DNA from 4 places in the Neobacillus sp. NRS-1170 genome. Region 4 is predicted to be linked to each of the others. Evidence: predicted binding sites of a transcription regulator. Region 4 holds the regulator's gene; each other region holds the start of a gene.

The links. Region 4 encodes Rex, which represses fermentation and respiration genes when NADH is low (regulators of the CRP and FNR family bind a similar motif). Its sites were predicted from a motif close to TTGTGAAATATTTCACAA; they were not measured.
Region 1: ACIFOT_RS16875 (L-lactate dehydrogenase) is a predicted target of Rex. The motif match lies at 875-892, and genes of this name have one in related genera.
Region 2: ACIFOT_RS02405 (formate/nitrite transporter family protein) is a predicted target of Rex. The motif match lies at 1,036-1,053, and genes of this name have one in related genera.
Region 3: ACIFOT_RS05540 (cytochrome c oxidase subunit 2A) is a predicted target of Rex. The motif match lies at 1,062-1,079, and genes of this name have one in related genera.

The regions. Positions count from the first base shown of each region.
Region 1 is NZ_JBITPF010000038.1:1,687-3,874, reverse strand. It holds gene ACIFOT_RS16885 (5-formyltetrahydrofolate cyclo-ligase) at 1-29, shown strand, start outside; gene ACIFOT_RS16880 (DUF92 domain-containing protein) at 53-814, shown strand; gene ACIFOT_RS16875 (L-lactate dehydrogenase) at 941-1,894, shown strand; gene ACIFOT_RS16870 (hypothetical protein) at 1,955-2,152, shown strand.
Region 2 is NZ_JBITPF010000009.1:17,639-19,826, reverse strand. It holds gene ACIFOT_RS02410 (endonuclease MutS2) at 1-834, shown strand, start outside; gene ACIFOT_RS02405 (formate/nitrite transporter family protein) at 1,072-1,914, shown strand; gene ACIFOT_RS02400 (hypothetical protein) at 1,942-2,094, opposite strand; gene ACIFOT_RS02395 (cold-inducible protein YdjO-related protein) at 2,180-2,188, shown strand, end outside.
Region 3 is NZ_JBITPF010000013.1:104,819-107,006, reverse strand. It holds gene ACIFOT_RS05545 (type III polyketide synthase) at 1-667, opposite strand, end outside; gene ACIFOT_RS05540 (cytochrome c oxidase subunit 2A) at 1,328-1,477, shown strand; gene ACIFOT_RS05535 (cytochrome c oxidase subunit II) at 1,498-1,974, shown strand; gene ACIFOT_RS05530 (b(o/a)3-type cytochrome-c oxidase subunit 1) at 1,974-2,188, shown strand, end outside.
Region 4 is NZ_JBITPF010000099.1:29,813-32,000, reverse strand. It holds gene ACIFOT_RS30945 (ABC-F family ATP-binding cassette domain-containing protein) at 1-51, opposite strand, end outside; gene moaC (cyclic pyranopterin monophosphate synthase MoaC) at 225-716, shown strand; gene ACIFOT_RS30935 (redox-sensing transcriptional repressor Rex) at 747-1,406, shown strand; gene ACIFOT_RS30930 (YhbD family protein) at 1,528-2,151, shown strand; gene ACIFOT_RS30925 (polymer-forming cytoskeletal protein) at 2,164-2,188, shown strand, end outside.

The DNA.
Region 1 (2,188 bases), on a different contig from region 4:
CTGTCGAAAAAGTCATTAAAATAACATGATGGCTACGTTATAGATTTTGGGGGTGATCCTTATTACCGGTACATCGGGATATTTACTTAATTCCTTAACCAAGTCAGGAGCGATTGGGGCTATTTTGACTGGACTTGCTGTTTATATTGGTTTTGGTGTAAAGGGGCTGTTCCTGTTAGGGACATTTTTCACCACTTCAAGCCTTTGGTCAAAGTATAAAAGTGCAGCTAAAGTTTCCATTGAAGAAAAATTAGCAAAAGGTGCGACGAGGGATTGGCGTCAGGTTGCAGCAAATGGAGGGGCCGCCGCCATTTTTAGTATCATTTATTATTTCCAAAGTGATAGTCTTTGGTTAATTGGTTTTAGTGTCGCTCTTGCAAGTGCTAATTCGGATACGTGGGCTTCTGAGATCGGAAGTTTAAGCCGAAATAATCCAATATACATACGGACCTTTAAGCGAATTGAAAAGGGGACCTCTGGGGCAATCAGTTTATTAGGAAGTGCAGCAGCAATTAGCGGGGCACTTTTGATTGCTCTCTTTACTATGATGTTATTTCATATGCCTGTCTACGAGAGTTTGATTATATTTTTGTTTGGATATTTAGGGAATGTAATTGATACTTTAGTTGGTGCCTATTATCAACAAGAATATAGATGTGTTAACTGTGGAATTCATACTGAAAAAATGGTCCACTGTGGTAAGCCAACTAACCGCGTAAAAGGGGTACCATTTGTGGATAATGATATGGTTAATTTTCTTTCCGGTTTAATAGCCGCAATTTTAGCGATTTGGGTCATCCATCTTTCTTTATAATTGGTTAACAAAATTGTTAAAGAGATAACGGTTTCATTTTATTTTTACAGTAAAAAAAGATTGTGAAATGATATACAATCTAAGTATAAACAAAATATCCGAACCGATTTGTAAGGAGGAATTTTTATGTTAAATCGTGTAAATAGAGTGGCTCTTATTGGGACTGGGTTTGTCGGCTCAAGTTACGCATTTGCTTTATTAAATCAAGGCATTACTGAAGAGCTTGTTTTAATCGACTTAAATAAAAATAAGGCAGAAGGAGATGCAATGGATTTAAATCATGGCTTACCCTTTGCACCTTCTCGAACAAAAATCTGGTACGGCAGCTATGAAGATTGCGGGCAGGCAGATCTAGTAGTCATCACTGCAGGTGCTAATCAAAAGCCAGGGGAAACACGGCTTGACCTGGTTGAGAAAAATACAAGAATTTTTAAGGGGATTGTCGAAGAAATTATGTCTTCGGGCTTTGATGGTATTTTTCTAGTGGCAACCAATCCGGTGGATATTTTAACTTATGCTGTTTGGAAGTTTTCCGGGCTTCCGAAAGAACGGGTGATTGGCTCAGGTACGATCTTAGATACAGCACGTTTTCGCTTTTTACTTGGAGATTATTTTGACGTTGATACAAGAAATGTCCACGCTTATATTATTGGAGAGCACGGTGATACAGAGCTGCCAGTTTGGAGTCACGCCGATATTGCAGGTACTTCAATCTCTGAATGGACAAAAAATAAAGAAGGATTCAATCAAGAAGAGATTGATAAAATCTTTTTAAATGTCCGGGATGCAGCCTATCATATCATTGAGCGAAAAGGGGCTACCTATTATGGTATTGCCATGGGCTTAGTAAGATTGACGAAGGCAATATTACAAAATGAAAATTCTGTTCTAACTGTTTCCGCATATTTAGATGGTGAGTATGGTCAAAAGGATATATACATTGGAGTACCAGCTGTGGTAAACCGTAACGGAATTAGACAGATTGTCCAGCTTGATTTAAATGATGATGAAAAAGAGAAATTTACACATTCTGTAAATGTATTAAAGAAAACAATGGAGCCTGTTTTTAAAAATATTTAATGGTTTAGAATTGGATAAAAAAGTTATCATCTTCACAGAATAATAGCAGGAGGGATGATAATGTCTCGAATGTTAACATCTATTTTAATGATAGGGTCAATTGGTTATTTTGTATTTCGTTACCGTTATCGTTTGATTAATGTCTTGCTAGGTTCTAGCTGGATGCGGAGAATTGCGGTTGGTTCCATAATGAGTTTGCCAGGTGTGAAACGAAAAATGATGCAATCGGTATTAGGAGGAGGACCATCTGAATGGTGAAAACCACAGATGGTTTTTTTTATATTAATGGACCGT
Region 2 (2,188 bases), on a different contig from region 4:
TGTATCTTTGAAAGGATTTTAGTAGATATTGGGGACGGTCAGAGCATTTCCGAAAATTTGAGCACCTTTAGTTCAAGAATCGTAAATATTATTAACATCCTTAAAGAGACAAATAACAGAACCCTGGCACTATTAGATGAACTAGGTTCAGGTACAGACCCAGGGGAAGGAATGGGCCTGGCCACGGCGATTTTGGAAACTCTTTATGAAAAAGGGGCTATCATCCTCGCAACCACTCACTATAGTGAAATTAAGGAATTTGCTGAAAATCACCATGGTTTTATTAATGGGTCAATGGAGTTTGACTTAAACACACTTAGTCCAACATATCGCTTAAATATTGGCAGGGGAGGGGAAAGCCAGGCGTTTGCGATTGCTTTAAAGCTTGGCATTCATCCGAAAATAATTGAAAAGGCACATAGGATTACCTATAAGGAAGAAAAAAATTATACAACTGCCATAACAGATCCATGGAAACTGAAGGAAATCGAGAAACAGGTAATTATCAATAAATATCAGAACCAAAAAAAAGCCAGCAGAACAGAATTGCAAATTCCAAAATATCAACAGGGTGACAATGTCAAGGTTTCACCTGCTAATGAATTTGGTATCGTTTATCAGGGGCCAGATTCACAAGGGAATTATGTAGTACAAATTAAAGGGGAAAAAGTGTCAGTAAACCACAAAAGGTTAACTCTTTATATTGCAGCAAGTGAACTATATCCAGAGGATTATGACTTTGATATTATTTTTCAATCAAAAGAGAACAGGAAAAAAAGTAAAATTCTTTCGAAAAGGCACGAGGAAAAAATTATTATCGATCATACGGAATAACAAATTTTGCTAGGACTTTGTATAAAGTTCTAGCTTTTTTCATTTGGCTATATTAAAGGCTAATATTGATTTTGACCTATGTTATTTGGAACACAAATCAACAGCATTGGGTTGAAATCGCTTTATAAACTGTCAAATATCGTTCAAGGTTTACTTATTAACAAAAGGGAAATGGAGGTTTATGATGTTTATATAAATTATATGTGAATTAATTCACAATCAGAAGGAGTCTTTCTTATGGAACTTCAACCAATGGAACAAGTGATTAGTCTTGCATTAAAAAAGAAAAAAATACTTGATGAATCGGTCATTAAGTATTTAATAAGAGCAGCTCTGTCTGGCATTTATATTGGATTTGGCATTATGTTATCATTTCGGTTGGGAGAAGGTTTTTTTGATATTCACTCACCAGTGGCATCATTGATGACTTCCATCTTTTTTGGAATCGCCCTGGTTTTAATTATTTATGGCGGTTCCGAATTATTTACCGGTAATACTATGTATTTCACAGTGAGTACATTAAATAAACAAACTTCATGGAAGGATACACTCCAAAATTGGATTGCATGCTATACCGGAAATCTCATAGGTGCTGTTTTTTTCGCCCTGCTAGTGTTGTATTCCGGGATTTTTTCAACGCTGGATAATAGTCAGCTTTTAATGGAAACAGCGGCTCATAAAATGGAATATTCAACGATGGAGTTATTTTTTCGAGCCATCCTTTGTAACTGGGTTGTTTGTTTAGCTGTTTGGATCCCTATGCACGTGAAAGGAGATGGAGGCAAAATAGCTGTTATGATGCTGTTGGTGTTTGCCTTTGTTGCTTCTGGATTCGAGCATAGTGTGGCCAATATGGTGACGTTTTCACTTGCCTTAATCCTGCCGCATCCAGATACGATAACCCTTGCAGGCGCATTTCATAATTTAATTCCTGTTACCATTGGAAATATTATCGGCGGAGGGCTGTTTGTAGGTGGCACCTATGTGTTTTTATCTACGACTTCAAATCAAAAACAGCATCTAAAACTTACGAAAAAAGGAACAGTAAAACCTTCATATTTAAAAAAGGCAAAAGCATAGCCTTCCAGTTCAGGAAGGCTTTCGTTATTAAATTCTTATTCCTTTATTGATATTCTTGATGTATTGTTCAGCCAATAACTGCTTTACTTCATTGTAGCTTAAACCTGACTGTTCATTTAACCTCTTTACTTCTTCAATATCTGTACCTGCAACCGTAAATCGTTTTGAGTTCAACTTCATATTGTTTTATTCTCCTTTAGCAAAAAAATTTCTCGAAATGAAAGGTATTTTTTAGGACATACTATAAAAAAAGGAGGCGGTTCCAATTTTTTAT
Region 3 (2,188 bases), on a different contig from region 4:
GAATCATCGGTGATGCCGCCTTTTTCCTAATAACCTCCATTTTCACGTCATCACCACAAATCAATGCACAAGCAATGCCATCGGCAAATAGAGAAGTACCAATTAAATTGCTTTTTGATAGGTCGTTACGTTGGAAAGTCAAGCTGCATAACTCAACAGAAAGAACAAGAACTTTTGCTTTTGGAAAGGCCAGACAATATTCAAATGCCCTAGATAACCCTGCAGCCCCGCCTGCACATCCCAATCCCCAGATTGGCACCCGCTTCGTCTGGGAACGAAAGGGCAAGGTATTCATGATTCTCGCTTCAATGCCTGGTGTAGAGATACCAGTAGTGGAAATATAAAAAATAGCGTCGATTTCTTCATAAGAGATATTTTCCGAGAGAAAAACGCTATTATTTAAACACTTTTCAATGGCTTCGATTCCTAATGTGGTGGCGGAATTGATATAAGCATTATTTTTTTCCTCAAAAGAATGGTCTTCTTGGAACCACTCAATATTGTTCACAAAATGCCTTTTTTCAATTTGACCATTTTGAAACGCTTTTAATAATCGTTCAATATCCTTAAATGAATCGGTAAAGAGTTCTCGCGCGAATTTTGATGCTTGTTCTTGATTAATTTCAAACGGGGGAATTGCCTCTGCAATGGAAATAATCGTAGGCATTATCATTCTCCTTCGACATATGTAAGGGTATTTTTTCCAGCAGGAGAGAAAATTATGCGAAGAGAAAAAAAGATAAAAAAAAAGCTTCCCCTATAAGGAGAAGCAAACGTTTTGAAGGTTGTTGTTGTGCTCTCTTATTATAACTCGGAAATCGTTTTCGTACATTGCATAAACATTTCCAATTTACTGTTTATCCGGTTGTTTTTGAACTTCAATTTTAATTTTCTTATTGGCTACTGATCCGCAAATCTTGCAAATTTCGACCGCATCGTATAGAAGACGACAATTCTCGCAATAATACTTTTCCACAAAAAACACGCTCTTTTCTGAAGGAAAATTAGGTATTTATTTTTATCTTATTTTCTATTTCCCAATTTGTGACTATTATTTAAATTTGTTCATTATTTCACATATACACTATTATTCAATTACTTTTATCACAGGTTAGATGTGATAATTCACATTTTATTCACAATTGCAAGCAGGCTTTTGTGATATAAATCACTGTTGCATCAAGTTTTTACCATTAACATAGTAGATATCTTAGGAATGAACAATTTGTGAACTTCGAAATTTCATATTTTCCTTTCACAATTGTTTTGTATTATGAAAGAGAATTAATAAATTTATTATTTAATTTTCTGAAGGGAGTGCAAGGGGATGGCGAAGGCGGAACTAAAAACAAAACATAAAACTGAAATGGAAGACAGCTCTTCTCTCAAGGGGACACTCGCATCTGTTTTCTTTTTGGGAATCTTCATTATTGTCACTTGGGTCAGTGTCTACTATTTATTCGTTGAACGTTTTTAAAATTTGAGGAGGAAACAATTATGCATATGCATAAATTTGAAAAAATTTGGCTGATTTTCGGGATTACCTGTCTTATTTTTTTCTTATCTGTCGTGGGGGTAAGCGCCTTCTATTTAGGGAATAAGCCGCCAAGCTGTTTGACAACTGTTAATCCAGAAAAGGTGGATCAAACAAAACCCTTCGACAAACCAGGCCTACATAAAGTTGAGGGAAAAGATTGGGATTATGAATTAGTATATGTAGCATCAGCTTTCTCTTATAATCCTGCACAAGTTAAAGTGCCGCTCGGCGCAAAGGTAAGAGTTATCGCTACTACTAAAGACGTCGTTCACGGCTTCGAAGTGGCAGGAACAAATATTAATATGATGCTTGAACCTGGTTATGTCAGTGAATATACAACAACGTTTGACAAAGCTGGTGAGTACTTAATCGTATGTAACGAATATTGTGGTACAGGTCACCATTTAATGAGCTCGAAGATTGAGGTGGTAGAATAATGGTTAACTCAGCAATTACAAAAATTAAAGTTGACCCGCGTGATGCAAAGCTTTCAATGGCACATTTTTATGTTGCTTTTACTGCCCTTGCACTTGGCGGACTAATGGGGTTGCTGCAAACTCTAGTCCGTTCCGGTAAATATGAACTTCCTGGCGGTATCGGTTATTATCAAATCTTAACCGTTCACGGAGTCATGATGGGTCTAGTATTAAC
Region 4 (2,188 bases):
AAGGTCAGCACCATAATATTTTTGTAGTTGATTAACCTGCAATAAAATCATAAAATTCACCTCTATACTACTCAATATTTTACCGTATTCCCAAAGGTCCGGCAATAAAGCGGGTCAGTTTGCCTGATGAGAAAACCTCATGGACAAAAAAATGTACCGATAGTTCAAAGTTTCACAGACATAGAAAGAAAAATAGTGTATGATTTAATCGGAGGATTGTTTATATGGCAGAATTCACTCATTTTAATGAAGAAGGCAGAGCAAAGATGGTTGACGTCAGTGATAAACCAGAAACGGCGCGCACAGCTCTGGCTCATTCAAGCATAACAGTCAGCAGAGAAATTTTTGAAAAAATAACGAATCATGAAATGAAAAAAGGCGATGTCTTAGCTGTTGCGCAGGTTGCCGCCGTGATGGCCGCGAAAAAGACATGGGATCTTATTCCAATGTGCCATCCTATTCCATTAACGGGAGTGAATATCTCTTTCTCGTGGGAACAGGCCGGTGACAACTATCAATTACATATTGCAGCTTCTGTTAAAACAAAAGGTAATACAGGTGTTGAAATGGAAGCGTTAACAGCAGCGTCTGCCTGTGCATTAACTGTCTATGATATGTGTAAAGCCGTTGATAAAGGCATGGTCATCGGACCGACCTATTTAGTAGAGAAAACGGGCGGTAAAAATGGAGATTTTAAGAGAACAGAACTAGTTTAACAAAACTATTTATATGGGGTGTGGGAGATTATGAGTAATGAAACGATGAAAATACCACAGGCGACAGCCAAACGGCTGCCCCTTTATTATCGATTTTTAAAAAACTTGCATTCTTCCGGCAAGCAAAGAGTTTCATCAGCAGAATTAAGTGAAGCGGTTAAGGTTGATTCGGCGACAATCCGAAGGGATTTTTCCTATTTTGGAGCCTTAGGGAAAAAGGGCTATGGATATAATGTGAATTACTTATTAACCTTCTTCCGGAAAACATTGGACCAGGATGAACTGACAAAGGTTGCCTTAATTGGGGTGGGGAATCTTGGTACAGCCTTTTTAAACTATAACTTTTTGAAAAATAATAATACGAAAATTGAATGCGCTTTTGATGTCGATCCTGGAAAAATGGGAACGACGATTCGTGAGGTACCGGTTTATCATTTGGATGAGCTGGAGAGGGTAATCACCGAACATCAAATATCAGTCGCGATTTTAACCGTTCCGGCACAGGTCGCCCAAATGATTACAGACCGGCTTGTAAAGGCAAATGTGAAAGGAATCTTAAATTTCACACCGGCAAGATTAAATGTTCCGTCCTCGCTTCGTGTTCATCACATTGATTTAGCTGTCGAGCTGCAATCACTGATTTACTTTTTAAAGCATTATCCAAATCCAACAGATGAAATCGAAGAATAAAATGTTTAAGGGCTTTTCGCAAAATTTTGCGGAAGGCCCTTTTATTATTAGGACAAGTTTTTCGAATCTTTACAACGTAACAGTGTTATGTTACATTAATACACAGAAAGGGGTTTTAATCATGAGCGAGGAGTTAATTTCGAAAAAGGAATTATTAGAGCTGGCGGGAATATCCTATGGACAGCTGTATAGATGGAAGCGTAAAGACCTCATTCCGGAGGAATGGTTTGTAAGGAAATCCACGTTTACCGGCCAGGAAACCTTCTTTCCAAAGGAAAAAATCTTAGAAAGAATCAATAAAATTCAAACGATGAAGGAAAATTTATCGTTAGATGAACTAGCAGACATGTTTTCTCCTAGTCTAAGCGATTTGCAGTTAGATAAGGATGAATTAATAAAACGTAACATTGTTTCAAATGCAGTGATGAATTTTTACCTGGAAAATGACCAAGGCAGCCCAAATTTTAATTTTTCCAGAATGCTTGAAGTTTATGTTTTAGAGAAGCTGTTGCAGTCAGGGGAGATCAATTTGGATGAAGGGAAAATGCTGCTGCAGGTGCTAAAGGACAATGCCGCGCTGATTAAGCAAAAAAGCTGTGAACTCCTGATTACCCGCAAACTTGGTGTATCATCGTGTTTCTTACTGATTAATGCGGAAGAGATCCATTTTGAGAGGGGAACGAAGATTGTCGTGCAGGTTTCCTTAATGACCTGTATGGAAGAAATTAAGTCGAAATTATTATAAAGGAGAATCCTTATGGAATTGAAAAATAGAGGAGATT